3 regions of the Rubidibacter lacunae KORDI 51-2 genome follow, and region 3 is predicted to be linked to each of the others. Evidence: predicted binding sites of a transcription regulator. Region 3 holds the regulator's gene; each other region holds the start of a gene.
The links. The regulator NtcA, encoded in region 3, controls nitrogen genes in cyanobacteria. The targets are predictions, from matches to a motif close to TTTGTANCNNNNGNTACAAA.
Positions count from the first base shown of each region.

Region 1: the regulator NtcA is predicted to act here: its motif matches at 8,147-8,166, upstream of pirA (arginine synthesis PII-interacting regulator PirA).
Region 2: the regulator NtcA is predicted to act here: its motif matches at 4,302-4,321, upstream of urtA (urea ABC transporter substrate-binding protein).

Region 1 covers NZ_ASSJ01000082.1:1,048-11,952, reverse strand. The annotation lists gene KR51_RS15730 (transketolase C-terminal domain-containing protein) at 1-1,170, shown strand, start outside; gene ppsA (phosphoenolpyruvate synthase) at 1,307-3,733, opposite strand; gene ygfZ (CAF17-like 4Fe-4S cluster assembly/insertion protein YgfZ) at 4,085-5,179, shown strand; gene KR51_RS19930 (hypothetical protein) at 5,943-6,173, opposite strand; gene rpsU (30S ribosomal protein S21) at 6,343-6,549, opposite strand; gene KR51_RS15705 (RNA recognition motif domain-containing protein) at 6,948-7,256, opposite strand; gene pirA (arginine synthesis PII-interacting regulator PirA) at 7,918-8,082, opposite strand; gene KR51_RS15700 (SAM hydrolase/SAM-dependent halogenase family protein) at 8,263-9,057, shown strand; gene KR51_RS15695 (TldD/PmbA family protein) at 9,104-10,591, opposite strand.
Region 2 covers NZ_ASSJ01000083.1:12,272-23,176, forward strand. The annotation lists gene thrC (threonine synthase) at 587-1,885, shown strand; gene KR51_RS15970 (MoaD/ThiS family protein) at 2,032-2,307, shown strand; gene KR51_RS15975 (DUF2996 domain-containing protein) at 2,363-2,797, shown strand; gene KR51_RS15980 (SpoIID/LytB domain-containing protein) at 2,891-4,048, opposite strand; gene urtA (urea ABC transporter substrate-binding protein) at 4,406-5,734, shown strand; gene KR51_RS15990 (ABC transporter permease subunit) at 5,931-7,094, shown strand; gene urtC (urea ABC transporter permease subunit UrtC) at 7,214-8,380, shown strand; gene KR51_RS18940 (hypothetical protein) at 8,820-9,170, opposite strand; gene KR51_RS16000 (helix-turn-helix domain-containing protein) at 9,185-9,511, opposite strand; gene KR51_RS16005 (carbon-nitrogen hydrolase family protein) at 9,800-10,738, shown strand; gene KR51_RS19950 (hypothetical protein) at 10,742-10,905, opposite strand, start outside.
Region 3 covers NZ_ASSJ01000005.1:18,085-28,989, forward strand. The annotation lists gene KR51_RS01715 (DUF3084 domain-containing protein) at 1-1,306, opposite strand, end outside; gene ntcA (global nitrogen regulator NtcA) at 1,488-2,171, opposite strand; gene acs (acetate--CoA ligase) at 2,829-4,799, shown strand; gene KR51_RS01730 (hypothetical protein) at 5,580-6,497, opposite strand; gene KR51_RS01735 (RpnC/YadD family protein) at 8,216-9,148, opposite strand; gene KR51_RS01740 (2Fe-2S iron-sulfur cluster-binding protein) at 9,215-9,583, opposite strand; gene KR51_RS01745 (plasmid replication protein, CyRepA1 family) at 9,799-10,905, shown strand, end outside.

The sequences.
Region 1 (10,905 bases), on a different contig from region 3:
GCCGACGGTCCGGTCGCTGTCATGAACAAGCGTAAGATGTGCCCCGGCATCGCCGGTCTCGAGGGCAAAACCCACGGTCACGATGTCATTTCAGTCGACCTCGCGCTGCAGTACCTGGAAGGACGCGGACTGACCGACGCCGTCAATTATCTCAAAGGCGTTGAAAAGCCCAAGCCCTCCTACACCTACATCGGTTCCGACGGCAAGAAGGGCTCGAACCGCAATATCTTCGGCGACACGGTTGTGGAAATCCTCAACGCCATGACCCCCGAAGCGCGCAAGAACAACCTCGTTGTCGATAGCGACCTCGAAGGGTCGTGCGGACTCCAGCAAATCCGTACGGCGCACCCCGAGATTTTCGTCAGCGGCGGCATAATGGAGCGCGGCAACCTCTCCCTGGCAGCGGGCTTCGGCATGGCGGCTGGCAAGCAAGGCATCTTTGCCACCTTCAGCGCTTTTCTGGAGATGTGCATCTCGGAGATCACGATGGCACGCCTGAACTTCTCGAACCTCCTGTGCCACTTCTCCCATGCGGGCATCGATGACATGGCGGACAACACTTGCCACTTCGGTTTGAACAATATGTTTGCCGACAACGGTCTCGATGACGGTTACGAAACTCGCCTGTATTTCCCCGCCGATTCGGGTCAGATGCGCGCCTGTGTGCGCGCGGTCTTCTCCAACCCCGGCATGCGCTTTATTTTCTCGACGCGCTCCAAGGTGCCGAGCCTGCTCGATGCCGACGGTAACCTCTTGTATGGCAATGACTACACCTTCGCGCCCGGCAAGGACGAGGTCGTCCGCGAAGGCACAGCCGGCTATGTCGTCAGCTTCGGCGACGGGCTGTATCGCGCGGTGGACGCTGTCGATCGCCTCAAGCAAGCGGGCATCGATGTAGGGCTGATCAACAAGTCCACCCTCAACGTTGTCGATGAAGACATGATGGCGAAGGTCGGCAAGGCACCCTTCGTGTTGGTGGTAGAAGCCTTCAACCGCCGCACGGGTCTGGGCAGCCGCTTCGGCTCTTGGCTCCTAGAGCGCGGCTACAGTCCGAAGTACGCTTACTTGGGCACGTACCACGAAGGCTGCGGCGGCCTGTGGGAGCAGTTCCCGCACCAGGGCATCGACTCCGACGGCATCGCGGCCAAAGTGAAGGAGTTGATTGCCTAATAGCACGCGATCGCATCAATCCCGGGCGATCCTCTCCAGGGCGACCTGTCGAGTCGATGCTTGGCAGGTTGCCTTACAGAGTGGTCCAAGCAATTGCTGAGCTGGCTACACAAAGGTTTGCGTTCGTTGCAATCCCCTACTGCCGTTCGGCGTCAGCGACGGTCAACAACGTATTCAGGACGGAATCGGGATTGAGGCTGATGGAGTCGATGCCAGCTTCGACCAAGAAGCGTGCGAACTCTGGGTAGTCGCTAGGCGCTTGGCCGCAGATGCCGACCTTGCGCCCCTTGGCTTTCGCGGTTTCGATCAGCGACTGGATCGAGCGCCGAACCCCGAGGTTGCGCTCGTCGAATAGGTGCGCCACGAGGGCGGAGTCGCGATCGAGCCCGAGCGTGAGCTGTGTGAGGTCGTTGGAGCCGATGGAAAAGCCGTCGAAGATCTCGGCAAACTCGTCAGCCAGGACAATATTGCTCGGTAGCTCGGCCATCACATACACCTGTAAACCGTTTTCACCTCGTACTAATTTGTTACGCGCCATCTCGTCTATTACCTGCTGCCCTTCTTCCGGGGTGCGGCAGAACGGCACCATCGGAATGACATTAGTCAAACCCATATATTCGCGCACGCGCCATAACCCCTGACATTCCAGGGCAAATGCCTCGCGATAGCGCGGGTCGTAGTAACGCGACGCACCGCGCCAACCCAACATCGGGTTGTCTTCAATTGGCTCGAAGGCACTGCCGCCCAGCAAATGCGCGTACTCGTTAGTTTTAAAGTCCGACAAGCGCACGATGACCGGGCGCGGATGGAAGGCGGCTGCGATCGCGCCCACGCCCCGGGCCAGGCGATCGACGAAATACTCCGGCTTGTTGTCGTAATGACACGTCAGGCGGGCAATTTGGTCTTTGGCGATGGGGTCTTCGAGGGTATCGAAGTTCAGCAGCGCCAGTGGATGTGCCTGGATGTGGTTGGCAATGATGAACTCCAAACGCGCCAGCCCAACGCCATCGCACGGTAGAACCGATTGGGCAAAAGCGCGCTCGGGATTGGCAATATTAAGCAAAATTTTCGTGCGCGTGCGCGGCAGATCGCCGAGTTCGCGTTCCTCGATTTCGTATGGCAGCAGTCCGGCGTAGGCGTAGCCGTCATCGCCTTCGGCACAGGAAACAGTGATGTCCTGACCAGTTTGAATAACCTTGCTGGCATCGTTGCTGCCGACCACCGCTGGAATGCCGCGCTCGCGGGCGATGATGGCGGCATGACAGGTTCGCCCGCCGCGATCGGTAACGATCGCACTTGCCACATTCACGATCGGTTCCCAATCGGGATCGGTGCGACTGGTCACCAGCACTTCACCCGGCTGGAAGAGATGCATTTGGGCGGCATTGGGAATAACGCGCGCGTTTCCCTGACCGATCGCCTCGCCGATGCTGCGCCCGGTCGCGAGCACCTCGCCACGTTCCTTGAGGAGATAGGTCTTGAGTACGTTGCCACTCTTGCGCGACTGGACGGTTTCCGGTCGTGCCTGGACGACGAAGAGTTCGCCCGTGCGACCGTCCTTCGCCCACTCGATGTCCATCGGCGTGTAGCGATCGCGCGAGTAGTGTTGCTCGATCTCCACGGCCCAGCGCGCGAGCTGCAAAATTTCGTCGTCGCTCAGGCAGAAACGCTCGCGATCCCGAACGGACACGGGCACGTTCTTGGTCATCTTCGACCCGCCCGTGTCGTAGACCAGCTTCATTTCCTTGCTGCCAAGGCGCTTGTCAAGAATCGGACAGAAACCGCTTCCAAGCGTCGGTTTGAAGACCAAATATTCATCAGGATTGATTGCCCCTTGCACGATATTTTCGCCCAAACCATAGCCAGCGGTGATCAATGCAGTATTTTGAAATCCCGTTTCGGTGTCGATAGAAAACATCACGCCAGATGTTGCTAAATCCGAGCGCACCATCTTTTGCACTCCAACTGAAAGAGCGACGCTAAAGTGGTCGAACCTACCATGGGCGCGATAGGAAATGGCGCGGTTGGTAAACAGCGAGGCAAAGCAACGCTGACAGGCTGCTAGGACGCTTTTCTCGCCCTGAACGTTCAGATAACTTTCCTGTTGTCCTGCAAAACTTGCATCGGGCAGATCCTCCGCCGTTGCACTAGAGCGCACGGCAACATCAGTTTCTTCGCCATAGGATGCGCAGAGTTGACGATAGGCCGAGGCGATCGCCTCGTTCAGCTCGGGTGGAAACGGCGTGTTGAGGAGGAGCGCGCGTGCCTGCTTCCCACAGCGCTGCAAACTATCAACATCATTGACGTCGAGTTTGGTAAAGAGCGCTCGAAGTTGCGGGTCGATTCCAGTGACGCGCACGTAGTATCGATAGGCAAAGGCTGTTGTCGCGAATCCTCGAGGAACATTTATTTCTTTAGGGACGAGTTGTTGGATCAGTTCGCCTAATGAGGAGTTTTTACCGCCCACTAAACCCGCATCATCGCGATCTACATCTTCATACCAAAGAACAAATTGTTCTGTACGCGAACTGCCTGCCGTTGGCTGCGAAATTGCTTCACCCATGACAGTTATTTATTCCCTTTACGTTTAGTCTTTAATTCCCTTTCCTTTTAGTCTAGCGATCGCATCCAAACGCCTGTGATGAAGTTTGAGATTATTTACGCAAAACGTGTGGGGATCGCGGTTAGCAGCAAGTACGATCGTTGCGATCTCCTCGACCCTGCGACGGAAGTAGATGGCAAGGAATGGTTGCCCTGCAGGCTTCGAAATACCCGCGAGCGCATCCTTGACAAGCAGTGTGGGGCGAATTGCAGGCGATTGGGAAATCGCTTTATGATCCTGCTGCGTGCCGTAATGCTCGGCACTCCACCCGGCTGCCTCTGCCAACTCCTAATTCACCAGAACCTACTGCCAATGACAGACCTTCACACGCTACAGGCCGAAGCCGGAGGGACCTTCGATCCCGACACCGGTCGGGTCCTCAGCTACGGTTGCGACGAAGAGGCGATCGCAGCGGCGATGAACGGAGTGGCGCTGACCGATCGAAGTCATTGGGGCCTGTTGCGCGTTACCGGCGACGATCGCCTGGAATTCTTGCACAACCAAAGTACAAACGACATTCGGCAGCTGCAACCGGGCACGAGCTGCGAGACGGTCTTCGTAACCTCGACCGCGCGAACCATTGACTTAGCGACGGTTTACGCCACTGAGGACGCCCTCCTGCTATTAGTATCGCCCTCGGGCTGTCAAACCTTGCCAGCATGGCTCGATCGCTACCTGTTTCCCGCCGATCGCGTCGAGATCGACGATGTATCCGCGCACTTTGCTGTCTTCGATGCGGTCGGACCGGGCAGTCGTATCTTGCTCGGTCGGCTGATGCAAGAGTCTTTGAATGCCGATGCCGACCGACCCGATGCACCGCAGTCCGTGGCACTACCAGCCGCAACACACCGACTCTTAACTCTCAAGAGCGGGACAACTGTTCGCATTTCCCCAGGATGTGGACTGGAGTTGCCGGGATTTACGGCGATCGTGCCGCGCGAGTCGGCCTGGACGTTTTGGGAGTGCTGTATTGCCGTTGGTGCCAGACCGCTGGGCGATCGAGCCTGGGAACGATTGCGTGTGACCCAAGGTCGCCCCATGCCAGGCAGCGAACTTACGGATGACTACAATCCGCTTGAAGCCGGTCTGCTAAGGGCAATCTCGTTCGATAAGGGCTGTTACATCGGACAAGAAACGATCGCGCGACTCAAAACCTATGATGGCGTTAAACAAAAGTTGTGGGGCGTGCAGCTCGCTGCCCCGATCGCGCCGGGAACGCCTATTCTGCAGGATGGCAAGAAAGTCGGAATCGCAACCAGTGTCGTCCCGACTGCAGATGGCGCGATCGCCCTTGCATACGTTCGTACCAAGCTTGCTGCTGCCGGGATGCAACTGACCTTTGGCGGCGCGAACAGCGATGCGGCAACCGGGGAACTCGTTAGCGTTCCATTCCTCGCTTTTCTGTAATCTAGTTGGGTTATCGGTAATCACGTTGGGTTCAAATCAATCGCAAACCGAAGAACAGGTGCACCGGGTTGCAGTTATCCAGACCTTGCAAATGAATCGGGAGCGCCCTGCTTGAGTCGGCACCCTGCACGTTTGGGGCATCTAGAAGGTGGCTGTACTTTGCGGAGGAAACGCCTATGGGGTGATCTCATTCGCCGCAATGAGGACCTGCAGAGAGTTGTTTAAGGACGTAGCCAGTAAGGACTTAGCCAGCAAGCAGGTCCTTGCTCAGATCGACGAATAAGGTGTTGCCTAGTCGAGATAGCGGGGTTTGTCTTGATTCTGCAGTTACCGTAACTTGTCTAAATCAAATGGGCGCTGCTCGAAGATAGCTTTACACTAGCGCTGGCATGTGGCGAAAGTCCCAACATCGTGTCGATACTGCCTAAGTTAGGGCACTCAATTACTCGGACCTGTCGCTCTCTTTCACGTTCGTCATCTCAACTCCACTATTTCTATTGGCGGCATTGTCGCTCGTGGTTCTAATGGTGGCTTGTCGCTCGTGGCCGTCTAAATCTTGACACTCCCCGACACAGTTGGCGTCGCGCTAATGGTCGGCGGCTCCCACACGCTCAATCTCAAGCGCGCGCTCCCGCGGCGTAATTGATCTGTTTCGCGCCCTATGCCAGCAGCAAGGTCAGTAACTGATGTTATTTCGTGGTTTATTTCTAGAGCTTGACCTCAAGAATTTAATTCGTCGGCATGTGAACTCGCCGCAGACGTTCTAGACACTTGCCAACTTCAGTTTCATTGACACGGGCATGTGTCCGATGATACTGCTGAAGACGCGCGGCAACTCGGCCAAAATCCCCCAAAATGGTGCGTGCTCGGCACCCATCGGATTGTTCCAAGGCGCGAACGTATTGCTATTAATGCAAGCAATTGACCTGACGACAGTTGCTCGGCCGATCGCTATTACGCGCACTAGCGTACTCTTCAGCTGCTTGTTTTTCAAAAAAATTTGCCGAGCGAGCCTTAGGGTGACTCTGATGCTCGGCGGTGTTGCGCTGATTGCCCTGCCCATCGCATCCTGGCTCTAACAAGTGCATGGAGACGGAATGTCTCGAACACTCGCCGGAGCAACCGACAGCGGACGGAAGACCCAACGGTCTAGTCCGGGTAGGCTAGCGGCGGCTATTGCCATACCGCGATGAGGCCCGACGGCGCTGGCGACGGCGCGCGATCGCCTTGCGCTTCTTCTTTTCAATCGGGGTCTCGAAATAACGATGCTTTTTAAGGTCGGGAAAAATCCCGGCTTTAGATACCTGCCGCTTGAAACGACGTAAAGCCGATTCGATGCCTTCATTTTGTCCGACCGTAACCTGAGCCATTCCAGTCCTCCTACTGATGGTTTTTTCACGTTAGCGCAGATGTGAGTGGATCCTCACAATATCGACCCAGGACGCTGCAGACCCAGATCGAAAAAAAATCACTCAAACGTTTGGAGCCGTTTGGCAATCATGGGGGGTGCGCCATTGTGGGGGCTCGAAGAGGTGGGGTAAACCGCAAACCAAAAAATAATTTGTCTTTCCTGGTTTACCTCATATCACCGAGCAGGCACACATTCGCAACATCGCGACCGTTAGGGGGTGTGGACGGACCGCAGAGGCACCCGGTTTACCCCCCAACACCTTCCAATCGCGATATCAGTTAAAAATTGCCCACAACCAAAGAGCGGCAGCGACTGCAAAACAATGCGCCGTTGCCGCACTTTTGGCAATTGAGTCACTTAGTAGCGATCGCCACCAAAACCGCCCTGCCGTCCGCCAGAGCGACCGTTGCCACCGCGGTTATTCTCGCGCGGACGCGCCTTATTAACCCGCAGGACCCGACCCATCCATTCGGCTCCGTCCAGCGCTTCAATCGCTGCATCTTCCTCTGACTCGCTCGATAGCTCTACGAACCCAAAACCTCGCATTCGACCGGTTTCCCGATCGACGGGCAAGTGCACGCGCTTGACCGAGCCGTACTCTGCAAACACCTCGTTTAGATCCTGTTCTGTCGCCTCATACGACAGGTTGCCGACATAGATGGACATTAAGCTTCTCCGAGAACACGAAACCGTGATGAAACTAGGCTTCCGGTGCAAACGAGCTGCCCTCGGCGAAGACCAACTCAGAACCGGAAACAACCCTCAATCACACTGACAGCAGAGTGCGCGCACTTTGCCTACGCCAGTAGGCTAGCACGGGCACCCGGACAACGGCAATTTTCAGCGGACGAACGTTACGGATAGTTGCATAGCGCGCGATCGCGCTTCCCATCAATGTTTCGGGTTTGGTGGTTGTTCGAAGATAGGAATCGATGGTTGTCTGCTGCCAGCAGCTATCATGACTGCACGCCTACGGACAGCGACTGGTGAGGACCAAGCGACTGCTCCCTTGGGGTATCACCGGACCCACTAGCCAGCGTCGAGCTGAATGTGCTTAGAATCGCGCCACGTGTTTGCATGCCCCTCCGCGATCCTGATCATCCTTAAGTTCATCGCCAAGGGAAGGGAGCTTGGAAACGGTTGGTTTGCAGAATGCCCTTAGCGGGTTCCTCGTGAAGGGGAGGACGAGGGCGAGGTTGGTTGCAAGCGATCGCGTCTCGACATTCTGCCGACAGTTCACGACTTCTGTATCTCCATCGCACAAGACGTCCGGCGAGCTGGAGACCTGTGGGGATCTCAACGGTCGCGGTCGATTGGTAGGCGAATCTCAGCCGAGACGCAGGTAGTTCGCTTCGGCTTCAAGTTGGCGCACCAGCCGCTCGTTGCCCTCATTGCGGGCAATCGTCAGGCGGTGCTGGATATTTTTGCGCAGACTATCGCGATGCACGGCGGCAGCCAGCTTGGCAGCCTCTTGTAGGTTGCTAGATACCATCGAGCGTTCTCCTCTGAGGGGATTGATAATTAGGTATGTCTTAACTTGAAAAGATCGGACGACTTAGGTATCCGATGTTACTGAAATTATATCAAACCGATTATTTTTTCTGGAGATTATCTCGGGTGACGGGTCTAGCGTAGGGTGAATGGGAGACAAGTTCGCGCGAGGAGTGCTGCAATGAGTCGAGGCTTTTTGACATTGCTCAGCGATTTCGGCGATTGCGATGTCTATGTTGGGATGATGAAAGGCGCGATCGCGCGGGTGGCACCGCAGGTCGGCGTGGTGGATTTAACCCACCGCATTCCAGCACAGGATGTGGCAGCAGGTCGGTTTGCCTTGGCCAGCGCCGTGTCGTTTTTTCCGATTGGCACGGTACACGTCGCGGTAGTCGACCCGGGCGTAGGCACTGCCCGGCGCGGGATCGCGGTGCAATTCGATGGTGGATTTCTAGTCGGTCCGGATAACGGTCTGTTGAGCGGAGTGCTAACCGAGCGCGCGGCGATTGCTGCGGTGGAATTAACAGAACCGCACTATTGGGGCACGGACATGCCGAGTGCGACGTTTCACGGTCGGGATATCTTCGCGCCGGTGGGAGCGCACCTTGCAACCGGCGTTCCGCTGAAGGCTCTCGGTCCGGCGATCGCGGTGTCAGAATTGGTTGCTTTACCGGTCGCGGCGGTCGAACGCATGCGGGCGGGATGGCGCGGCTGCATTCAGTACGTTGACGGATTCGGCAATTTGGTTTCGAACGTGTCGGCAGCGGCGGTGAGCGATCGCGCCTGGTCGCTAATTTTGCCGTCGGGGACAGTCGTGCCGGGCTGTCGGTCCTACAGCGATCGCGCGCCGGGCGGGGTGGTGGCGCTCGTCGGCAGTCATGGCTGGGTGGAAGTGGCGGTTAACTGCGGCAGTGCTAAAGAACACCTGCAGTTGGAGGTCGGCGACTGCGTTGAGGTGCGCTTCAGTACCGGTTGAGTCCCGCGAGAGCTGGGGCACAAACCCGGCGATCGCCTCGGTAGGCCTAGGAGTCGCGACCAATGCGGATGTTGCGAGCGCGGACAGGGACGCAGGCGTGCGTCATCTGGGCGACCTGAATTGGTTCGCCTTTGCCGCACATGTTGGTGCCGCTCTGCTCGCGCTCTGATGCCGGTCCGATCGCGTCGATACTATTCCAGAAATCGGTGGTCATGGCATGGTAGGTCAGGTTTTTGACCATGCCGACGATGCGCCCGCGCTCGATTTTCCAGAAGGCGTCGCCGCCAAATTGGAAGTTGCGCCGCTGTTGGTCGATGGAGAAGCTGCCGACGCCGTCGATTAAAAAGCCTTCGCGGGTGTCGGCGATTGCCTCGGCGAGGGTGGCAGTGTGGCTGCCGCCGTCGGGGCCGGGTTCGAGCCCGAGGTTGGGAATCCGGACCATGGGCACGCTAGCCCAACTGTCGGCGGCGGCGCACCCGTTGCTGCTCTTGCGGCCGAGGCGCTGTGCGGTTTCACGATCGGTCAGGTAATCGACCAACCTGCCATCCTTGACGACGTACCAATCCTGACCGGGCACGCCTTCGTCGTCGAAGCCAACCGTTGCGCGACCGGCAGGTTGGGTGCGATCGCATTTGAAGTTTACCCAGGGCGCGGCGTATTGCAGCGTGCCGAGGCGATCGGTGGTAGCAAAGCTGGTGCCAGCGAAGTTGGCTTCATAGCCGAAGACGCGGTCGAGTTCGGTGGGGTGACCGACGGATTCGTGGATGGTCAAATACAAGTTGCTGGGCTTGAGGAGCAAGTCGGCGGTGCCGCTGGCCGGAGCCTCGGGTGCGTTCAGCTTGGCGATCGCCTCGGCAGCTACGCGTTCGACTTGGGCATGGAGATCGTCGGGACGGATGTGTTCGTAACCGACATTCAGCGGTGGTCGCTCGTAGCTGCGGCTTTGGGCATCGCCGTTGGCTACGGCCGTGCAACTGAAGCTGGGATAGGAGCGGTAAATCGTCTGCTCGATGAGCGAACCAACCGTGGAGGCGAAGGTTTTTTCCTGATGGCTGAAGCGCAGGAATGAATATGCTTTTGCGATCGCGTCGTCGCTGCTTAGCAGGCGCTCGTTGAGTTCTAGCAGCAGGGTTGCTTTTTCATCGACGGGCACATCGAAGGGATCGATCGCGATCGGCGTGGTAAAGGTGTCGCGATAGGCTTCCACGGGTGCGAGCCGCACGGGTTCTTGTTGTGTCAGGTGGCTGGCTTTGGCGATCTCGACGGCGAGGGCGACAACGCGCGCGATCGCTTCGGGAGTCTGGCGCGGGCTGGCGGCAAATCCCCACGAGCCTTTCCACAGCACGCGCACGCCGAACCCTGCACTGACGTTGTCGCTCAGGGAACTGAGGGAGCGATCGCGTGCGGCCAGATTTTGGACGCGATCGCGGCAGATGCGAATGTCGCCGTACTCGCAACCGGCGGCGCGGATGGTGCCGATCGCGAGGTCGGCAAGTTCGGTGGCAGCGGCGGTGCGGGTGGGAGTTTGGACCATCGGTGGCAACAGTTAAAGACGTTGGCGGGGATTGCCGCGGGCGGCACAGACATTCGTTACATTTTACGCGCTCGATTTTGCGGGGCTGGTTGGGATGCTATTGCAGCTTGGGGAGCGCTCCCTCCCCTTGGGTGGGGCGATCGCCTACCGTTACAATGCATCATTACTTTTTCTAATACTGCCCGTAGAGTAAATGGGAACCGGAGCTATGGCGTTATCCTCGAAGCTCTAGCTAATGGGCACCTCGATTAATTCGCTCAAGACCGAAGGTCGGCACGGCAGCAAGGGCACTTCAGCCGCACTTAACACCATAA
Region 2 (10,905 bases), on a different contig from region 3:
CCTAACCATTGATTTTTGGCTGCGCCAAATAAATTCAGATGGAGCGATCGAGCCTAGGTTTGGAGTCCTGTGAGCCAGTCGCCGAGGGTGCAGCGACCAATGCCGAGGGTGTGGCAGACGCGAGATTCCGAACGCGGAGGTCGACACCAACAAGAGCATTGAGGCGGGGTCACTCGCTATCGGTCCTAGGATGTGAGCCACTGGGCGTATCAGATTGGCTCGCGATTATACCCGAATCAGCCCATCACTGCTATAAAGCACGTGAAGCTCATACTGCCAATTTGTAGAACGAACAGCAGCTTAACGAGACTTCCATCACGGAACCCATCAATACAAAAGCTTCCGCAACCATTTTTACCCGGGTGTCTTAACTATCTCCGCTTTGGCTCGGAAGTTATAGCCTGCCAGGACCATCCAACTCACTAACCGAACGCAGGCTAAACCGACAAGACCTATAAATGAGGACGAAAAACCCACCAAAATCAAACCCGACCAAAAAAGTCGGGTTTATTTGACTGTGGTTTTGGTCTGTGTTAGCATCTGGCGCAATGATGTAGAAGCGGCAGCGAGCGAGGAACATTCCACTATGACCCAGGCAATTCCGGCGACGAAGCAAACAGCTACCTTTACTAAATTGGTCTCTAAGGAAGGCGGCGTCGAGTACGACCTCAAGCCGATCCACGTGTGCGAAGAAACCTTTGCGCCGCTAGAAGTCCACTATGACTACGATGCTATCCGCCGTCAGGTCAGCCGCGAGAGCATTGCTGCCGGTCCAAATTCCATCTGGCGCTACCGCGCGTTTTTGCCCGTTGCCAGCGAAAACCCGATTGATGTTGGTACGGGTATGACGCCGCTGCTGAAGTCCACGCGTCTTGCTCGTCGCCTGGGTCTTAAAGAGCTTTACATCAAGAATGACGCCGTCAACATGCCCACCCTGAGCTTCAAGGATCGGGTGGTTTCTGTTGCGCTAACCCGCGCGCGCGAATTCGGTTTCTCTACGGTTTCTTGCGCCAGCACCGGCAACCTCGCCAACTCTACGGCCGCGATCGCCGCTCATGCCGGTCTCGACTGCTGCGTATTTATCCCTGCCGACCTGGAAGCAGGGAAAGTCCTCGGCACGCTGATCTACAGCCCAACCGTGATGGCGGTTAAAGGCAACTACGATCAAGTCAACCGCCTTTGTAGCGAAGTTGCTAATACCTACGGCTGGGGCTTCGTGAACATCAATCTGCGCCCTTACTACTCCGAAGGGTCCAAAACCCTAGGCTTTGAAGTTGCCGAGCAACTCGGCTGGAAGCTCCCCGATCACATCGTCGCTCCGCTGGCATCCGGCTCGCTGTTTACCAAGATTTACAAAGGCTTCCAAGAATTCGTGAAAGTCGGATTGGTTGCTGACAAGGCCGTCCGCTGCAGCGGTGCTCAGGCTGAGGGTTGCTCTCCGATCGCTCAAGCCTTTAAAGAAGGACGCGACTTCATCACGCCAGTCAAGCCGCAGACCATTGCCAAATCGATCGCGATCGGCAATCCGGCTGACGGTCCCTATGCTCTCGACGTGGCTCGGAAAACCGGTGGTAACATCGAGTCCGTCAACGATGCCGAAATTATCTCCGGTATCAAGCTGCTTGCCGAAACGGAAGGCATCTTCACCGAAACAGCTGGTGGCACGACCATTGCCGTTCTGCAGAAGCTCGTCGAGCAAGGCAAAATCGACCCCGACGAAACGACAGTTGTTTACATCACCGGCAACGGACTCAAAACCCAAGAAGCCGTCCAGGGCTACATCGGCGAGCCGCTGACGATCGAGCCAAAACTCGACAGCTTCGAGCGCGCCCTCGAGCGCTCCCGCACTCTCGATCGCTTGGAATGGCAGCAGGTGCTCGTCTAGTTTCGGTTACTATCCGAACGCAACCGGTTGCGGGGCGATCGCGCAGAGCCAGCGATCCGCAACCGGTTGCTCGGCGATCGCCCCGTGCGTCGCCCGCAGTTTGACGCATTGCTTCCAGTACGCAGTTCACGCACCCGGATCCAACGATGGCCGTAACAGTCCTAATCCCGACCGTTCTCCAGAAGTTCACCAGCGATCGCGCCACGATCGAAGTCGAGGGGGCAAACATCCTCGAGCTAATCGACGCTCTAGAGCAAGCCTGCCCGGGTATCAAAGCACGTCTCTGCGATGACAGCGGCAAGCCGCGTCGCTTCCTCAACTTCTACGTCAACAGCGAAGACATTCGCTTCTTGGACAACGAAAAAACCGCGCTTAACGACGGTGACGAAGTCAGCATCGTCCCGGCAGTGGCTGGGGGCTAGCAGCGATCGCGATCGCTGCTACGCTAAAACAAACCTTACGACCGAGTAGCAAATCATGGCTGAAGAGGCAAAGCAACCTACAGCAAAAGCTGCCAAGAAAGAAAAGCCACCTGCTATTGAAAATAAGCCGCTTCCTGAATTTGCTGCCGAGCACCTCATCCCAGCTCTGCGGGATGCGTTTCGAGCAGAAGGGATCGAGAACGTCGACCTCGAGTTCGTCGAAGGCGTGCTGCCGTTCGACGGTGCGGACCCAGAAGAAGATCGCTGTCAGTACTTGCTCGGCAACTGGAACGGTGGCGATCGCCGCTTCGGCCTCTACTTCCTCGATAGCAACCTAGTGGGGAATAAAATCTTTACACATGCATCTGGTGGGACACAACCGAGCGAGATTGAGTCTTTCATGATCGACGAGCGCAAGGTAACCTTAGGGCTGTTAGTGCTTTACGTTATGCAGCGCCTCAACGGTCAGAAGTGGCTGTCACCCAATTGATTGAAGCTTGCTCTCAAGCCAACCAGAACGGACCCCCCTTTGCGGGACCGACCCGTTGCAGTCGAGCATTACATCTCACGAGCGCCGTTTGTACTACTTCAGCTCAAGCTGTACTAGTCGGGCATTCTGGTAGTAATGTCCCAATATCTGCTGGTAACTGACACCCTGCTGTGCGAGGTAAAACGCCCCCCATTGGCTCAAGCCAACGCCATGCCCGAAGCCGCGACCGGTTACATAAAACTGACTGCCGTTCGGCATGACCCGAAACAGGGTGCTCTTGAGGCCGAGAGCCTTCCGCAGAGCTTCCCCTGAAAGCTGCTTCGTGCCCAAATCCCCAACGATTTTCGCCCTCACGATGCGGCCGCGTGGCGTAGTTTGCTCGGGGACGAACTGTTGGATATTGCCAACGCCACCGATCCGCCGCGTCAGGTCGCCACTGGAGAAAGTCTTCGTCCATTGAAACTCAGGCGAGGTTTGGTCGTAATCGACAACACCGCGCAAATAAGGCAGTGGTGTGAGCCACACATCTTCGACATCCTCGGTGTGACCGCCGGAGGACGAGTGAAAGGCCGCCAAAATCGCCGTACCGTCGTAAGTCAGAACTTGTCCGGCCGTGCTGTCCGCTGCTTGGTGCGTGGTCGTTGCTTCCGACGACACACCGCGGTAGACCTGCGTCAGCGTCGTCGTCCCTATATCGAATAACTGGTTGTGCGCTTGCGAGCGCTGATAAAGTGCGTAGGAGCGTGCGGCAACTGCTTGAGCTCTGAGGGCTTCGAGCGGCCAGCTTGCCACCATTTCCGCCCCAACTATGCTGTAGAGATACGCTTCGATGTCGACGTAGTTCACTGCCGTGACGCCGCTAGCGTTCCCCAGCAACCGCACTCGACCGCGATACCAGCGATCGCCAATCCAGACAAAGCCGCCATTATGGGGCTCAACCCACAACTCGCCCCCCCGCCATTGCCCGAGCACCAAGCCGCCGCCACCGGATTCGGCATGAAAGGCTCCCATCGCATCGAGCTGACCGAGGGCGCGCCCGGACCCATCACGGACAGTCGCTGACGTCGAACTCCCGACGCGCACGCGAGACGCGCCCTGCCGAATGCCGACGCGCAACTCCACAGCTGCCTCCGCGGCAATCGCGCTCGCCAACCAGACCAACAATGCCAAACCGAGCGAGCGTTGCAGGACGAGCACGCGCAAACCACTTAGACGTGCTCGGAAATCGTATAGCAGCTTCCAGAGATTCACTACGTACGCTCCTCAACACCAATTTGGGTCGACAATCAGCCCCCGCGATCGTGAAGCATCAGGAGTTGTCACCGAACAAATCCGTTTTGATGTATTTGTATCATGTCAGCGGCAGGCAACGCCAGTAGGCATTCTTAGCGGTGGCTTTGACTCGCAATGATACCTAAGAGTTCCCAGCAATCTCCCCTGAAAAAGCGCTCTTTTCGGTGAAAATTCATAGAAAATGCCCTCTTTTCACGACCGCCCATATGAATTTGTATCGATTTATACAAATTGAGCGAGATCCACGCCTTATCATCCTGATGCCAAATGGAGCGGCGCTCCGCGCGATTATATTAGCGAGGTTTGAAGAGACGTATGGCATGGCGAAGACTGGGTCGGCGGAAGTTTTTGATCTATGGTTCGGCAGCAATGGGAACGAGCTTCCTGCTCAAAGCTTGCGGAAACGGCGAGCAAGCTGCTCCTGGCAGCGAATCCGGCACCGCTTCAGGAGCACCCGATGCAGCTAGCGGTAGTGGCGACACGATCAAAGTTGGCATCCTGCACTCCTTGAGCGGCACGATGGCAATCAGCGAGACGACCGTCGTGGAAGCTGAAAAGCTTGCAATCAAGGAAATCAACGAAGCAGGGGGTGTCCTCGGCAAGCAGATCGAAGCCATTACCGAAGACGGTGCCTCGGACTGGCCGACGTTCGCTGAGAAGGCAACAAAGTTGATCGACCAGGATAACGTCGTCACGATCTTTGGTTGCTGGACCTCTGCTAGCCGCAAAGCTGTCAAGGACGTGTTCGAATCCAAAGACCACATGCTCTGGTATCCAGTGCAGTATGAGGGTCAGGAGTGTTCGAAAAATATTTTCTACACGGGTGCGGCACCCAATCAGCAAATCGAGCCTGCTGTGAGCTGGTTGCTGGAAAACAAGGGCAACCAATTCTTCTTGGTGGGTTCGGACTACGTTTTCCCCCGTACTGCTAACACCATCATCAAAGAGCAACTCAACGCTCTCGGTGGCGAGACGGTTGGTGAAGACTATTTGCCCTTGGGCAACACCGAGGTTACACCGATCATCACCAAGATCAAAGCCGCCCTGCCCGATGGTGGCGTCATCTTCAACAGCCTCAACGGCGACAGTAACGTGGCGTTCTTCAAGCAGATGCAAGGAGCGGGACTGACGCCCGACAAGTATCCCGTGATGTCGGTGAGCATCGCCGAAGAAGAAGTTCGTCAAATCGGACCGGAGTTCCTGGTAGGACACTACGCTGCGTGGAACTACTTCCAGACTGTCGAATCGCCGGTCAACGAAGCATGGGTGAAAGCATTTAAAGACGAGTACGGCCAAGATCGAGTGACCAACGACCCGATGGAAGCGGCGTACATCATGGTCTACCTCTGGAAGCAGGCGGTAGAGCAAGCCGGTACGGCCGACAACCTCGAAGCGGTGAGGGCGGCAGCCGTCGGACAGAAGTTCGATGCGCCCGAGGGGCTGGTGACGATGAATGCCAACCACCATATCTCCAAGACGGTTCGAATCGGGCAGGTGCGCGAGGATGGCTTGTTCGACATCGTCTTTGCAACCGACGGTCCGGTCGAACCACTGCCGTGGAACCAGTTCGTGCCGGCTACGAAGGGCTTTGGCTGCGACTGGACCGACCCGGCTAAGGGTGGGAAATACCAGGTCGAAGCCTAGGCACTTCCGAAACGCGCGATCGCCGACCGGGCGATCGCGTGGCGTGGGCGGCAGTTCGCCCCTGAGTGTTTCGACCGGTCGGGCAAACGCCGGGTCGAGCGACGATCTTGCCGAACGTTCGGTGCAAACGTTGCCAGCGTTCGGCAGTGCAGGAGAAGTGAATAAGTTTAGAAGGCGGCAGATGTGAGGGCAGCAAGTGCTACCGCTATTTGAAGGGATTTTCAACGGACTCAGTATCGGTGCGGTTTTGCTCGTGGCAGCGCTGGGTTTGGCTGTCGTGTTCGGGTTGATGGGCGTCATCAATCTCGCCCACGGCGAATTCATGATGCTGGGTGCGTATGTCACGTTCGTGGTTCAAAACGTCTGCAAGCCCCTGGGCGACCCGTGGTATTCCGCTTACATCATCATCGCGTTGCCGATCGCGTTTATCGTTACGGCAGCAATCGGGTTGGCGCTCGAACGCGGGGTGATTCGCTTTTTATACGGAAGACCGCTGGAAACGTTGCTAGCGACCTGGGGCGTGAGCTTGATTTTGCGTCAGTTCGTCCGCAGCGCCAATGGGGCGATCGCCCTCGGAATCGCGATGTTTTGCCTGCTATTGTTTGGCGGGCTGTGGGTGCTACAACGACAAACTGCCCTGGTGCAGCGACGCAACTGGGCGATCGCGATACTTTCGGTCCTCTCGGGCGCGATTGCCGTGGGTGCTGGGGCGATCGCAGCAGGGGGCGGCGAAACCTGGGCGCGACCGTGGTTTAGCGCGCGCAACGTAGATGTAACTCCGCCGGAGTGGCTGCGGGGCGGCATCCCTCTCGGCGATTTCCAATTGCCTTCCGCACGCCTGTTTATCATTGCGTTAACGATTGCTTGCTTGGTGGGAACCTATTGGTTTCTGAATTGCTCTCGCTGGGGCTTGCGCATTCGTGCGGTTACGCAGAATCGCAACATGAGTGCTTGTTTGGGGATCCCGACGCGTACGGTTGACGCCCTTACATTTGCGCTCGGGTCTGGGTTGGCTGGACTGGCCGGCGTTGCTATTAGTTTGCTCGGGTCTGTGGGTCCTAACGTCGGTCAAAACTATATCGTCGATACGTTCATGGTGGTGGTGGTCGGCGGTGTCGGCAAACTTGTCGGGACGATCGTGGCGGCTTTGGCGATCGGCACGCTCAACTATCTCATCGGCTCCGGCACCCTAGCGCTGCTGTCCTCCTCGATTGCCGCACTGCAACCGCTGACCGACTTCTTTACGTTTTTTGCCACGACCAGTATGGCGAAAGTAATGGTGTTTGCTGCAATCGTGGGGTTCTTACAGTTTCGGCCGTCGGGCATTTTCCCGCAGAAAGGGCGTACGGTTGATGCGTAGCAGCCCTCATCACGCGCCGCATCTAGCAGCCGGATTGGTTGCTAGACCGCGCGCTGAATTTACTGGATTACTGAGTCGATCGCTAGGTCGACGCTGCATAGCATTCGGGGGAGTCAGGCATGTTAGAAGGAGTGACGCTGAAGGCACGAGCGCGAAAACGCCAGCAGCGCCAGAGACTGGCGATCGAGGCGATCGCGATCGCGGCAATTGTGTTGGTGCTGATTTTCGCGATGCCGGCTCTGCTGTCAGCATTCCGGCTGAAGTTGCTCGGACGTTTTCTGGCCTTAGCGATCGTGGCACTCGGGATCGATTTGATTTGGGGCTACACCGGATTGCTCAGCCTCGGTCACGGCATTTTCTTCGCCTTAGGAGGATATGCCTTAACCATGCATATCAACCTGCAGCTTCCAGAGGGCGAAATCCCCGAATTCTTTACGCTTTACGGTGTTTACGAGCTGCCTGGTTTCTGGGAACCCTTTCGATCGTTCCCAATTGCAGCGATCGCGGCCTTCCTGGTGCCAGCGGTCGTGGCCGGACTGCTCGGCTATCTCGTTTTCCGCAACCGCATTCGCGGCGTCTACTTTTCGATTTTGACCCAAGCAGCGCTGCTGGTCTTTTTCAACTTCTTCAACGGTCAGCAAAAGCTCATCAACGGCACGAACGGCCTCAAAACCGATACCGACCTAATCTTTGGAGTCGCTGCTGGTTCGGACTCGGCGCAGTTCGCGTTTTACGTGGCAACAGTGCTTTTTCTGACCGGTACTTACTTGCTCTGCCGGTGGTTGACTAGCGGTCGCTTTGGACAGCTGCTTATTGCCTTACGCGATGACGAAAGTCGCGTACGCTTTTCGGGCTACAACCCGACGGGGTACAAGGTATTGGTGTTTGCCGTGTCTGGGGCGATCGCGGGCATTGCCGGAGCGCTGTACTCGGTCCAGTCTGGGATCATTACGCCTGCAGCCATGGAAATCCCCTTCTCGATCGAGATGGTGATTTGGGTAGCTGTCGGCGGGCGCGCGACCCTGGTTGGTCCGATTCTCGGCGCAGTTGCGGTCAACTATGCCGAAAGTTTATTGAGCGAACAGTTTCCCGAAATTTGGTCGTTCTTTCAGGGCGCTCTATTTCTCATCGTCGTGACCGTTCTGCCGCAGGGTGTCGTCGGTTGGGTCCGAGACACGGGGTGGACGGAGTTGCGATCGCGAATCACTGGCTCGCGGCGCCTCATTGCTTATCCCGAAGTGGACGCCAATCCAGTTGTGCAGAAGGAACGTGAAGAGGTCGGATAGGCAAGCTAGAGTTGTTGATTTTTTTGGGGACTCATGCTGACTGACATATCTCTGAAAACTGCATGCAGTCATGCATGACTGCTCAGAGGGCGAGTACAGGAAAACCAGATTTCGTTGTCATGTCTATCCCGAGCTTTCTTGGAAGCAAAACAGGGCTCCAAGTCAACTACTGACAGTAGCACAGGCGTGGTCATGCCAAGGTTTAGTGGACAGTTCAGTTAAGTCGCTTGTGCGGCTTGCTCGAAGTTCGCGGGCGTTGCGGAGACCAGGGTCAAGTGCTATCGCTGCCGATTGTAGAACCTCTCGATTATTCGAAGATTTTGGACTTTGCTTCCTCATTGTTGAGGGAGTCGGTCTAATACACCAGCTCGTTTTTAAGCTTCGCAAACAAGCTCTCCACTTCCAGGTTGTCCCAGCAATTACCCCGCCGACTCAACGACTACTCTATGCGGTACGCTCCCAACCAGCGCTGGTATTCCTTCGATTCCCATTCCCCTAATGGCTTCACGCCGGAAAGCGTGATGCGACGACCCGTCGTGGTCTTCAGTCCGAAGCGACCCTCATCTTCCGTGATGTAGCGGATACGACCTTTGAGTGGCTTCTGCCCCAACCGGTGCGCCCCGAGCAGTGACAGGTCCGCCCCTAAGTTTTTTTTAAAGCCCCACGCCGCGCTTGACTCTGCCGTCGATGGCGCGGTCGCGGGACCTTCAGTTTCACTTGCAGCCGGTAGCGCACCAAGTGATGGACGGTGGCGTAGTCGGCCTCGACACCCAGTTAAGTGCGCAGCCATTGCTGAATCTGCGTTTAGCGCTCGAACCCGCCCTCTGGGTCCAGGAGTTGCTTCTGGAGGCAGCGCACCGCCCAATCGGGGATGACACGCGGACGACCGGGGCTAGCAGAGCGCGCCAGCATTTGTGGCAGACCGCCCTGGTGATAACGGGCCAGCCAGCGTTGGAGCGTGCCTCGATGTTTGCCCAGCACCCGCGCTGCAGCCGAGACCGTGAACTGCTCGGCTCGAATCAGGTAGAGCGCTCGCAAGCGCTCTTTCGCTGACGGCTGCTTCTCCGCGCGCAGCAGTGCCTGGAGTTCCTCGGTACTCTCGCGAATTTCAACGTGGGTGACGCCACTCATCAGAATTTCCTCAGGTCGGTGTTCCTAGTTCTAGCATCCGATTCTTACTTTTTTCAATTTGGCATAAAAAGGAATTCGCGCTCTGCGCGAGAGCGATCCTAGATCTTGCTGGAGCGGGCTTTGCTCAACCTTCTATCGCTGCCTCCATGAGCGCTAGGCTTCAGCCCGTTCTCATCAGCGACCGCCTCGATCGAAGATTTGTTTCAGAGACTAGCTTGCTTGGGTGCGAACGGTTAAAATGTTTTAACAAAAAAATTCTGCAAACTTTAACTTTGCAATGGATTAATTATGAAGAAGATTGCAGTCATTCAAGAAGCCCCCTATGTTCTAGACAAAAAGAATACCATAAAGAAAGCAGCAGAGATTATTGAATCCGTATCAGAACAAGGTGCGGAACTTATAGTCTTTCCAGAAGCGTTCATCCCTGGATATCCCGCATGGATATGGCGACTAAGACCAGGTGGTGACTGGGGAATCAGTGAAGAGCTTCATGTTCGGCTACTTAAAAATGCAATTGACCTATCATCAAACGATCTCGAACCAATGCTCGATGCAGCCAAAGAAAAATGCGTCACAGTAGTTTGTGGGATTAACGAACGGGATAATGCGAACAGCCAATCTACAATTTATAACTCGGTGATAACAATTGATACTCAAGGCCGAGTTGTTAATCATCATCGTAAACTTATGCCAACCAACCCCGAACGCATGATATGGGGGTTTGGAGATGGGCATGGTTTAAATGTGATTGATACTCCTGTAGGAAAGATTGGCAGCCTCATATGCTGGGAAAATTACATGCCTCTAGCAAGGTACTCTCTATATTCACAAGGGATAGAAATATATATAGCGCCAACCTATGATAGTGGGGAGGCATGGACCGGGACCATGCAACATATTGCAAGAGAGAGCAAGTGTTGGGTTTTGTCTTGTGGTGTAGCCTTGGAAAGAAAAGATCTACCCAAGGACTTTCCTGATATAGACAGACTTTACCCCGCCAATGAAAACTGGATTAATCCAGGAGATTCTCTTGTTGTATCACCAAGTGGAAAAATTGTTTCCGGTCCCCTATCTAAAGAAAAAGGATACATTGTTTTAGATATAGATGTTGAAATAGCAGCCACTTCAAAGCGGTCTCTGGATGTGGCGGGGCATTATTCAAGGCCAGATGTATTTAATTTACAGGTAAATAAATCTCGGCAATCACCTACGCACTTCAAAAATTAGAGTTTAAAGGGCTGCTTTTACGCTACGCTCCAAACATGCCATAAAGAGTAACGTTATGTCGCGCAAATCATGGAGGTACGGGCTTTTTTCTGCTTGACTGAAAAAACTTACTGCGTGGCGAAGGTATAACGAGAAGCTTGAATTTCGAACCCCAGCCATAGTAATAA
Region 3 (10,905 bases):
CGTAGGTGGTATCCGACGCGATCGCGCGAATCTGCTCGACGGCGGCATCGGTATCCACAATGCGCTCGATGAAGCGCACCGTCCCGAGATCGTCCGCACCGACGCGAATTTTCCCCAGGAGCCCGGCCCGCTGCGCCTGAAACTGCGCTGCTACCAACAACAGCTCCAACCGAGCGGTAAAATCGTCTGTCGACTCAACCGACACCGACGCGATTACATCTCCCGCCCCGAACACCTCGCGATTGGTTGCTACATTCAGAATCACGCGGATGTTCTCTTCGCCGAGCAGGTAATTACCAGCCGAGAGCACCTGTATGACGTACTCATTGCCGTCGCCGATCGCCTCAACAAGTTGTTCTACCTGCTCGCGCGAAACCTCAATAATCTGCCGCTCGATTGTCGAGACGCCGGGCTGCGTCTGTGCGATCGCGAAGCGATTGGCTTCGCGCAACACCACGTCTACTACAGTTTTGCCAAAGGCCGGATCGTTAAGGCGGACGACGTTGATCGCCAGGGTTTGACCGCGGACAAGTGCCACGTCTCCTTGTCGCAGTGCTTGGTAATACTGGAAGTACTGTTCTAGCTTGGCAACTTCCTCGCGCAAATCAGCCGTTTTCTGTGTGAGGTCGCTCAACACTTCATCTCGCTGCGCGATCGCAGTATCGAGGTTGGCAATGCGGCGATCGCGCGCCTGAATTTCCGACTGTAACGTGCTGCGTTGAGCTTCGAGGTCTTTCAAGCGCACGGCACTGGCATCGAGGCGTTCTTCTTGGGCGGCGATTTCTTGCTCTTGGCGGGTCAGTTCGGTATCGCGTTCGGCAATTTGCTCCTGCAAGCGATCGCGCTCCGCAACTAATTCCTCGCGTTCGCCGCGCAACCCGGCAACTTCCTCGGTCACGGTGGCAAGCTGCGACTGTGCGGCTGTGAAGTCGGCGTTCGTGCGCTCTAAATTAACCAAGGCGCGCTCTTGTGCAAAGCTGACGGCTGCCAGCTCCTCGTCAACCCGTTCCTTTTCCTCCGAGACGCTTGCTAGTTCCTTCTCGATCTCGCGGCGTTTGGTTTGAATTTCGTCGAGACGAAACAGTCCGTCGCGTAACGACTCGCTCAGGGCCAGCATAATGCCCAAGGTTGAGGCTGCGATTGCCGTTCCCGTCATCACCGTTACGACCACAGCAGTCTGACGCGGGCGCAACTTAAACAACCGCAAGCGCGCCTTGCCCACTTTCGAGCCGATGCGATCGCCTAGTGCTGCCAGGACCCCGCCCAAGAGCAGAATGGCAACAATCAAAATGTAGGCGCTGGTCATTAGCAGAGACTACTCGTGGCAGAAATTACTCAAGGACAGGCACGTGAAAGAGACCCATCGCCTACAGATTAGCCCATGAAACCCATCGGTTTCCGAGTAATTGAAACCCTGCGGCTTGGCTAACGGCAAGACTCTCGCGATCGCGCGGCAGCGGCACTGTGCAAAAAAACTAGATTTGTCCTTAGGAAAACTGCTGGCTGAGAGCAACGGGGTTGTGTACGGTAATTTTTTTCTTATGGATCGAAATCATTTCTTTCTCGCGCAGTTCGCCGAGCAGGCGCGTTACCGTCACCCGCGTCGAGCCGATTGCCTCGGCGATCGCCTGGTGGGACAGCTTGAGGTCGATGCGAATGCCCTCGGGAATCGGTTCGCCGAAATCGCGGCAGAGAATCAGTAAGAAGCTGACCAAGCGCGAACCCATATCGCGATGAGCGAGGGTCTCGATCATCATCTCGGTCTGCAAAATCCGCGACGACAATCCCTGCAGCATGAGGCGGGCGAGTTCGGGATTCTCCACGAATGCTTGGTCGGCTTGTTCGATGGGTGCCGATAGCAATTCCACGGGCGTGAACGCGACAGAATGATAGAAGCGATCCGAACGCTGCCCGGCGACCAGCGACAGGACGCCGAAGACACTGTTCTCTCGCAGCAAGGCAACGGTTATTTCCTCGCCAGACTCGTAAACGCGCGAGAGCTTAACCGCCCCGCTGAGGAGGAAGTAAACGCGCTCGGCTGGATCGCCTGGAAAAAAAATCGTTTTGCCGCGTTCGTAGGTTTCCACCATCGGTGCGAGCATGCCGCCACCGATTTGGCGGAATAAGTCTTCTAGGCTGCGTTCGCGAGCGGTATGGGGAGTAACGTTCATAGGGCAGTTGCTACGGTCGGCAAAGCGGTCAGCAGCAAGAAAGGTCGAGCAATGGGGAGACTCGAGACAGCTGATACGACTGAGTTGCTGTCAGGATGTTGCCGAATCAGTCGATTGCTACTTCAAGCTTCGATCATAATGATACATTTGCTGCAAAAAAAATCTTGGCAGCGGGCACCGCAAGCTCTGCAGCTCCCGATTGCTGGTGCATGTTACACGCCCGAGTCTCTAGGTGGGACAAGCGCTGGTGTGACGTTTCGGCAACCGGGTTGACGTGGAACATCAACCGAGCAGTTGTGGGCGATCGCGCCTGTCGGGACTGCTAAGACTCGGTCGAGTGCAACGGCTGGCGCAGCCACCGTGCAGAGCCGGGACGTTTCCGAGTTGAATGTCCCGAGCTACAAGTCCTTGCATAACTGATTTCAATAAACGGATAGCGGCGACGCTATGAGCGTTTGCAAACGGCGACGATCTTGGGGTGTAAGGTAAGACAACCGCGCTGCATTTCACACCTACATGAACCGATGCTACAGTGCCCAAAGCGAGTGCTCGATTCTTCCTTACGAAACGTTTAACTTATAGCGATTTAACTTCAGGGGACGCGATCGCATCTCACATAATCGAAGATATGGAGTCTCATGACGAGGGCATGCACTTATGTCGCAACCAACGATTGAATCAATTCTTAACGAAAACCGCTTGTTTGCACCGCCAACCGAACTGGCCGAGCAAGCTCATATCAAAAATTTAGAAGAATATCGTCAATTGCAAGCCCGCGCCACGACCGATCCGGAAGGTTTTTGGGGAGAACTTGCCGCACGGGAATTAGAGTGGTTCGAACCGTGGACTCAAGTCCTCGACTGGCAGCCGCCGTTTGCAAAGTGGTTCGTGGACGGCAAGCTGAATATCACCCACAATTGTCTCGATCGCCACCTGAGCACGTGGCGGCGCAATAAAGCCGCGCTGATTTGGGAAGGCGAACCCGGCGACTCGCGGACCCTGACCTACGCGCAACTGCACCGCGAAGTTTGTCAGATGGCTAACGTTCTCAAGCAGCTAGGCGTGCAGAAAGGCGATCGCGTTGGCATTTATATGCCCATGATTCCCGAAGCCGCGATCGCGCTGCTGGCATGCGCTCGCATCGGCGCGCCCCATACGGTCGTTTTCGGCGGATTTAGCGCAGAAGCACTCCAAAATCGCTTGGTAGACGCCAAAGCCAAGCTCGTGATCGCGGCCGATGGGGGCTTTCGCAAAGATAAAACCGTTCCGCTGAAAGTTGCTGTTGACCGAGCTCTCGCTGACAATGGCGCGCCTACGGTCGAGCACGTGCTGGTCGTCAAGCGGACGGGCGAGGCGGTCGAAATGGTGGAGGGACGCGATTACTGGTGGCACGACCTGCAGGCAGGGGCATCCGGTACTTGCCCGGCCGAACCGATGGATAGCGAGGACATGCTGTTTATCCTCTACACCAGCGGTACCACAGGCAAACCTAAGGGGGTCGTTCACACTACAGGCGGCTATAATCTTTATTCCCATGTCACGCTGAAGTGGGCCTTCGACCTCAAGGACACCGACGTATATTGGTGTACCGCTGATGTCGGCTGGATCACCGGGCACAGCTACATCGTTTACGGACCGCTTTCCAACGGCGCGACAACCCTGATGTACGAGGGTGCACCGCGACCCTCGAATCCAGGGTGTTTGTGGGACGTGGTGGAAAAGTACGGCGTATCGATTTTCTATACCGCACCAACGGCTATTCGCGCGCTCAGCAAGCTCGGCGATCGCTACCCGAACGCCCGCGATCTATCCTCCTTGCGGATCCTCGGCACCGTCGGCGAACCGATCAACCCCGAAGCGTGGATGTGGTACCGGCGGGTTATCGGCGGCGATCGCTGCCCGATTGTCGATACTTGGTGGCAGACGGAAACGGGCGGCTTTATGATTTCGCCGCTGCCGGGGGCGACACCAACGAAGCCCGGCTCGGCAACTTTTCCATTCCCGGGCATCCAAGCTGATGTTGTCGATATGGAAGGTAACCCGGTCACCGGCAATGAGGGCGGCTATTTGGTCGTCAAGCATCCCTGGCCGGGCATGATGCGCACCGTTTACGGCAATCCCGAACGATTCCGCCGCACGTATTGGGAACACATTCCGCCCAAAGACGGGCAATATCTGTACTTCGCCGGCGATGGCGCCCACAAAGATGAGGACGGATACTTCTGGATCATGGGTCGCGTGGACGATGTCATCAACGTCGCCGGCCACCGCCTCGGCACGATGGAAGTGGAATCGGCGCTGGTCTCTCACCCCGCCGTCGCGGAAGCTGCTGTCGTCGGACGCAACGACGAAATCAAAGGCGAGGATATCTTTGCCTTTGTCATTTTGGAAACCGATCGCGATCCGAGTGACGCGTTAGCCGCAGAGCTGAAGCAACATGTTGTGCGGGAAATCGGCGCGATCGCCCGTCCAGGAGGAATCCGTTTTACGGACGTCCTGCCGAAGACGAGATCGGGTAAGATCGTGCGCCGCGTGTTGCGCAGCCTCGCTTCCGGGGAAGAAGTTGCCGGCGACACCTCCACTCTGGAAGATCGCAGTGTCCTGGAAAAGTTGCGCGCGGGCGAATAAGTTAAAGCCTTTAGAGCGAAGGGATAAAGATATTTCTTCGCTCGGTGCCGGAGGAGTTGCCGCGCGTCATGCATCGGATGATAGTCCTGAAGTGTGATGCTCGTGTTGGTTAGGAGCATGGCTACGTTCGGGTTCTGCACCTACGCCATCTTCACCGTGCAGGACTACCGAATTAGGAACAGCGATCTGAGGAAACTCTGATGAGTGGCGTCACCCACGTTGAAATTCTCGAGAGTACACCAGAGGTTGTGGCTGCGCTCACGGGATATAATTTCATTCTCGACGCTCTATCTGTCGCGAAATTTATTTGATTTGGCATTACTACATCTGTTCCTTTTCCGAGACAGCAGCACAATTGGCGAAACGGATTCGAGGGTACTGGGGCGTTGAAAATAAGGTGCATTATGTGCGAGATATCACTCAGGGCACCTCCAAGAAATGCTGGATTGTGGCGTACCGGCGGCTGAAATGCCCGTGCTGCCGTGCCGACCTTTGGTCTTGAGCGAATTAATCGAGGTGCCCCTCAAGGACGAAGATAAATTGCGGATTCGAAAGACACCTCTGGTACAGAATTTTGCATTAGGTCGTAAATTTTGCTTTGAATCTCTACCGCAATTTTGGAATTACCAACATGGCCCAAGCGCAGCGGCGTTGTGGGCAGAACCCAAACTCACTATAGGAGATTTTTGAATGAAACAGTCCTGGGTTCACCTCAAGGACATTTGCCCTCGATCGCAAAAGTTGGTGTTCCCAAGACGGGTCCAGAAAGATTGCTGATACTTAGCTCCAACTGATGCCAGCGAGTTGGTCTAGGCAAAGTAGAAATAGTTTGGCGTTGGAAATTCCACTATAGGTAAAGGAGAAGTTGCCTTTGCCCCACCAACCAGCGTCACGGTGGGAGAAGCGGAAATAGCCTGAGTGGAGGGTGATATTTTTCATGTCGGTCACGGCGATGCGATGAGGGTCGCCTTTGCGCATAACGAATTCCATAAAGCCCGGTCCGACGCGAACAAAGCGAGGGTTGCCGGAGGGTATGGTGAACTCTACATATCCTTGCCGGTCTAGTTGCTCATTAATTTGCTGGAGGCAGTAGTTGCTCCAGGAATTTTCGGCGGAGTTGAGGAAGTGCCAGAGGTTCTCGTCTTTGGGCTTTGCATGGCGGCGCATATGCCCACCAGAAATGACAAGCAGGTTTTTACCGTCGGGGCGCGTCCAGCGGTAGCTGTAGCTGGTGCCAATATAGATGAAATTGTAATGGGTATGAGTAACGGTAGTAAAGAGGTTTCGGGCATCCGCGAAGCGCAACTCACGGACGATTTTAGGTCTATGAGTACGTGAACCAACTAGAGAATATTCGACGATCCCCTTCTCGCCAACGTAAGAGCAGCGATGGGAAAAGCGGGTCGCAAAAAAGGCGATCGCACCACCACCAAGCCCCACAAAGATGGCAACTGCAGTAGGGACTGCCAGGGCTTGCAAAAGCAAGATGCAAGCAAGAACAATAACGCCAACAATTCCTATTCGATGCTCTTTCGGGAAGCCGTTTTGATTAGTTTTAAGATTGCTTTCAGCAGTAAGCACCGTGCCGATGCTAGTTGGAGGTGACTCGAAGAAGTCCATATTGAGTTGAATGGTGCTACCCGAGTGGCGAGTGACATCTGCCCTCGGTCGCCATTTATAGGAACTGCCACGCATCACACCCAGACCTCACTCACGTTTGCCTAGAATTTACCATGCCCTGTGGCTGGAAAACCGGTTTCCTTACCTGCCAGAGGAGTATCAAAAGCGTCAAATTTATCTCATGTTGCCGCGATCGGCAAACGGGTGCGTTTCACCTTCTTGGGAGAAAACTCGGAAGCCGCCTGAGCTCGTGAATGGTCCACGTTCTCCGCACCAGCAAATTCCTAGCCCACTGCGAGGAGTCTTTCATGCCGATGCAGATTTATCTTTCTAGAAAGTGATACGCTCCCGACAGTTCTAGCCTGGGATTTTCGGCAAGATCGTATTTAAAGGTTTTGGGCGATCGTCAAAAACCTCATGCGAAGCGATCGTCACTCAATGTTTCCCAAGAATAAGGATATTCTGGGTAAAAAAAGTGTTCGCTGCGGTTTGAATTATTACTTTCTTTAGGACTGCTTGTCTCCGTTAGGCTGTCCGGAGACTCGTCAACGCCCGCGATCGCGAAGAGAAAATACCTGCATACTTGAGTTTGCGCACGCGAGATCGACAATTTTCTACCTGAGGGAGTTATCTAGTACGCGAATTTAAAATATATATGTCAAACTGAATAGGGAGTTCTTTTCAATTTGACAGATTGTGTACAAAACTGTTGATACGGGTTGACCCCTACGGAGTTTAGGGCGCAGCATTCGTGAAGGGCGGCTATTGTAGTAAGTTTCATTGTTGCCCGAATGCATCGTCCCCTATAGGGGGAGCTGAGGCTGTAAGGACCTATAATTAATCGATGGATTTTGGTCGACCCTCTTATGCCATAAAGATTCTTAAGCAGCGAATAAGTTTGTTATGTTCGGCAACTCAAAAATTCCAAAGGAACTCCGCAGAAAAATAGATGAATAACTTCAGCCAGGAGAGTTTATAAGATGGGTCGAATAACCCATACCACTGTTTACACAACAGCTTCCATCGGAAGGATTTTATTCGGAATTACTTGGACTAGTTTCGTCATATTTTGGCTATGTGCTGCATTGGGGTTTGAACTTCCCGATCTAAGAGAAGGCTTGCAACCTCAACATCTTTTTGCCCTTTTTGGTGCACCGTTTGTTCTTATTGGCTTAGGAATGCTGTCTAGCCCAATCTGAGTATGGCAATCAGTACGAAATACAGTTTACTTGGTGACAGATAAACGAGCGATCTCTTTTCAAGGTAGTAGGTCTATTGCAACCAGAAGTTACTTACCCGATCGATGAAAAGATATATATCGATAAGAAAATGCCGATGGAACAGGTTATGTATTTTTTGAAACTCGGCGATGGAACGACAGTGATGGCGACAAAAGAAGTAAGGAGGTAGTATTTTTTGAGAGTTCTAAGACCACGAGAAGTTGCAAATCAAATATGTTGAGACAATTGGTTTGGAATATTGCCAAACTAAAGGTGATGCACGCCGACCGCCGAGAGTCGATAGGTTGTGAAACAAAGGTTATCTACAGTAGGTGATGACCTTTGTTATCCACCCACAGCATATGACCTTTCATGCAGGGTGCAAGTTACCTTCTTGAAAGGTCATGCTCTACCGGCGTGCAAAGACTCCTCGCACAGTACTCCAGGCTGGCTGGTGCTGAGACCTTAGACTGATTCCAGGGTCAGGCGGCTTCCGAGTTTTCTCTCTAGAAGTTAACACGCATCCGGTTCAAAGAGATTATGGCTAAAAGTAGACCCAATTTACCCCAAGCGTTCTTAATAATTTTCGAAGTGTTTTAGGAGTTGGGCGCGATCGCCAGTCATAACCAGGCCCATCGTCTCGCCTAAGGGCAAAGCGAGCAGCGCCGGGATAATCCGAGCCAACTCGGGGTCGATGCCGCCGAAGCGAACGCGCAGAGCAGTCTCGATCGTCTCCCGGCGACCTGCCTGAAGACCTTCTAGGCGACCCTCTTGGCGTCCCTCTTGAAGACCTTCTTGGCGACCTTCCTGCAGGTGTGCCTCGCGCCAGCGCAAATAGGCAGGTGATAAGTTCATCAGCACTTCCTCCTCGTCCTCGCTTCTATTCTCTCTGAGCTGAATCGTGTAGCGCCAGTTCTCGAGCAAAGCCAGCACCCGCTCTATCGTCGGCGACCCCGGCAGCGATCGCACTTCCTCAATCGCCGCCCGCTGCACCTGCCCGCGTCCCAGCACCCGCAGCATCAACGTCTCGGGCGTTGCCGGCAACTGGTGGATCGCCACCAAGTGGGCTCGGTAGCCATCCGGGGTCGAGTAAACGCCCGGCAGCCAATCGGGGCGATCGCTCGCGGCAAACCGTTTCAAGAACGCTGGCGACAGTGTTGGCGACAGCACCCATAGTGGCGGCAGTGCGTTCTCGGAGAGCGGCTTGCGATCGCGCCGGGCACGCCGCAGCCCGCCCGCCCGCAGGGTATAAAGCTTGAGCAAACAGGTCTGGAACTCGACGATAGTCGGGGCATTCCGAAAAACTTCCAAGGCGCACGGCACGGAGGCAATGCGGGCGATCGTCCCTAGCAGCTCGGGGGCGGGAACCGGCGGGAAAGCCGGCTCGAAGAAAACATCGACTTGGCGCGGCTCGTCAGCAACATCCAGACTGGAAATACTGCGACCGAGGGGTTCGAGCAGATCGGCGAGGAACTGCTTGGCGAGGGCATCGTGAGCTTGGCGGGTCATAGCAGATAGCGAGCCTCGCCTTCGGGCAATCGGTCAACTGCGATCGTCTGCCAGCGTTCGGTGTGGTCAGTCCTCATCCAGCGGAATGCCAAAGAGAACGCGACCCTTGGCGAAGTAGCGACCGAACTGCTGTTCGTAGACCTCGTCTTCGTCTTGGGTTTCCACCTCGATATCCGATCGCGCGTAGCCCACGCACAGCAGCGCATAACCCTGGCGTTGCAGTTGCGGCGACAACCCCATTGCTTCCGGCTGGTAGATTTCGCCGGAGACAATGCGCACCGCACACGTCGTGCAGGCCCCGTTGCGGCAGGAAAACGGTAGCTCGATACCCTGCTCCTCCAAACTTTGCAAAATATAACGATCGTCCGGGACGCGGGCTTCGAACGTCCGTCCGATCTGCCGGTAGCGGACGCGGATCGTGTGCCAAGTAGTCATGAGCGGACGCGCCTGCAATCGTGGCTCGACTCTCCTACAGACGCAACGAGCGAGCGCTTCGTATGGTAGCGCGATCGCTCGCAGGAACCGCTCGATTGGGATTGCACGAAAGGACCTCTGCAGACCACCCGCCGATCGCGTAGTGCTTGTCACGATCGGAAGACACCATGTATAGTGTTTTTATCTGCCAGAACGCCCCATGAGCACCACATCTAGTGTTAGCGCCTGTTTCTCTTGCCACCGATAACCTATCGCTGCGACTCGACCCCGCTGCTGCGCTGGCCGATTGGAAACCGTTCCAGCGCGTCCCCGAGGCCGAAGCGATCGCTGGCGGGCTAGGCGAGATCCCACTGCACTGGAACCTGACACCATTACGCGACAAGCGCCCCTATCGCCAAGGCTGGCAGACCGAACCGCCCCTCAAGCGCTCAGAGCTAGCAGCGCTGGTGCTGCACGGTCAGCGCTGCACCAGCAGGTCCACTGGCAAACCCTACACCGGCTTTACATCCGGCTACGGGTTGCGGTTGGGCGATGCTTCGGGCGGGCTGGTGGCGATCGATGTGGACGGGGCGAGTGCCGAGCCACTCTTGCAACACCTCAGCGGCGGTAACCTACCTGCAACCACGAGCTGGACCTCTGGGAAGCCGGGACGGCGGCAGCTGCTCTACCAGATCCCAGAGACGCTACAGATAGCGTTAAAAGAGTTCCGGCGTGCAACATTTACACAATACCGCGATCGCGAAGGGTGCGATCGCCACACCGCGCCCGGCGAGCTGTTGGAGATTCGTTACAACCGGCATCAATCCGCGCTACCGCCCTCGCGCCACCCCGAAACCGGTGCATATCGCTGGTTGCGATCGCCTCAGGACGCGCCCGTTGCAGTCGCCCCCGAGTGGTTGTGCGATCTACTGCGGCGCGAGGTCGAAACAGCTGCGCTAGTCGTTGCGCTGCCCGCGCGCGATCGCCAACCGACGCCGATCCGCCGACGCGATGGATTGCTCGGCAGCACCAAGCCGGGAGGCTTGGAGGAACTGTTACAGACCTCGATCGCGCGCCTGAGCGTTGACGAAATATATTCGTGGCCCGGACATCAGTTTCGAGATTGTGGCAAGACTTTACGGGGTTTCTGCCCGCAGCACCAATCCCAGAGTGGCACGGCGTTCGCAGTCGATCCCGAGACGAAGGAATGGTACTGCTTTGGCTGTGAAGTCGGCGGCGGACCGGCTCAATATCGTCAGTTTCTGCGCGGCGATCGCGGTCCGCTCCAAGGCAGAGCGTTTGCCGACTCCGTCCGCGAACTAGCCGCAGAAGCAGGGTTGACC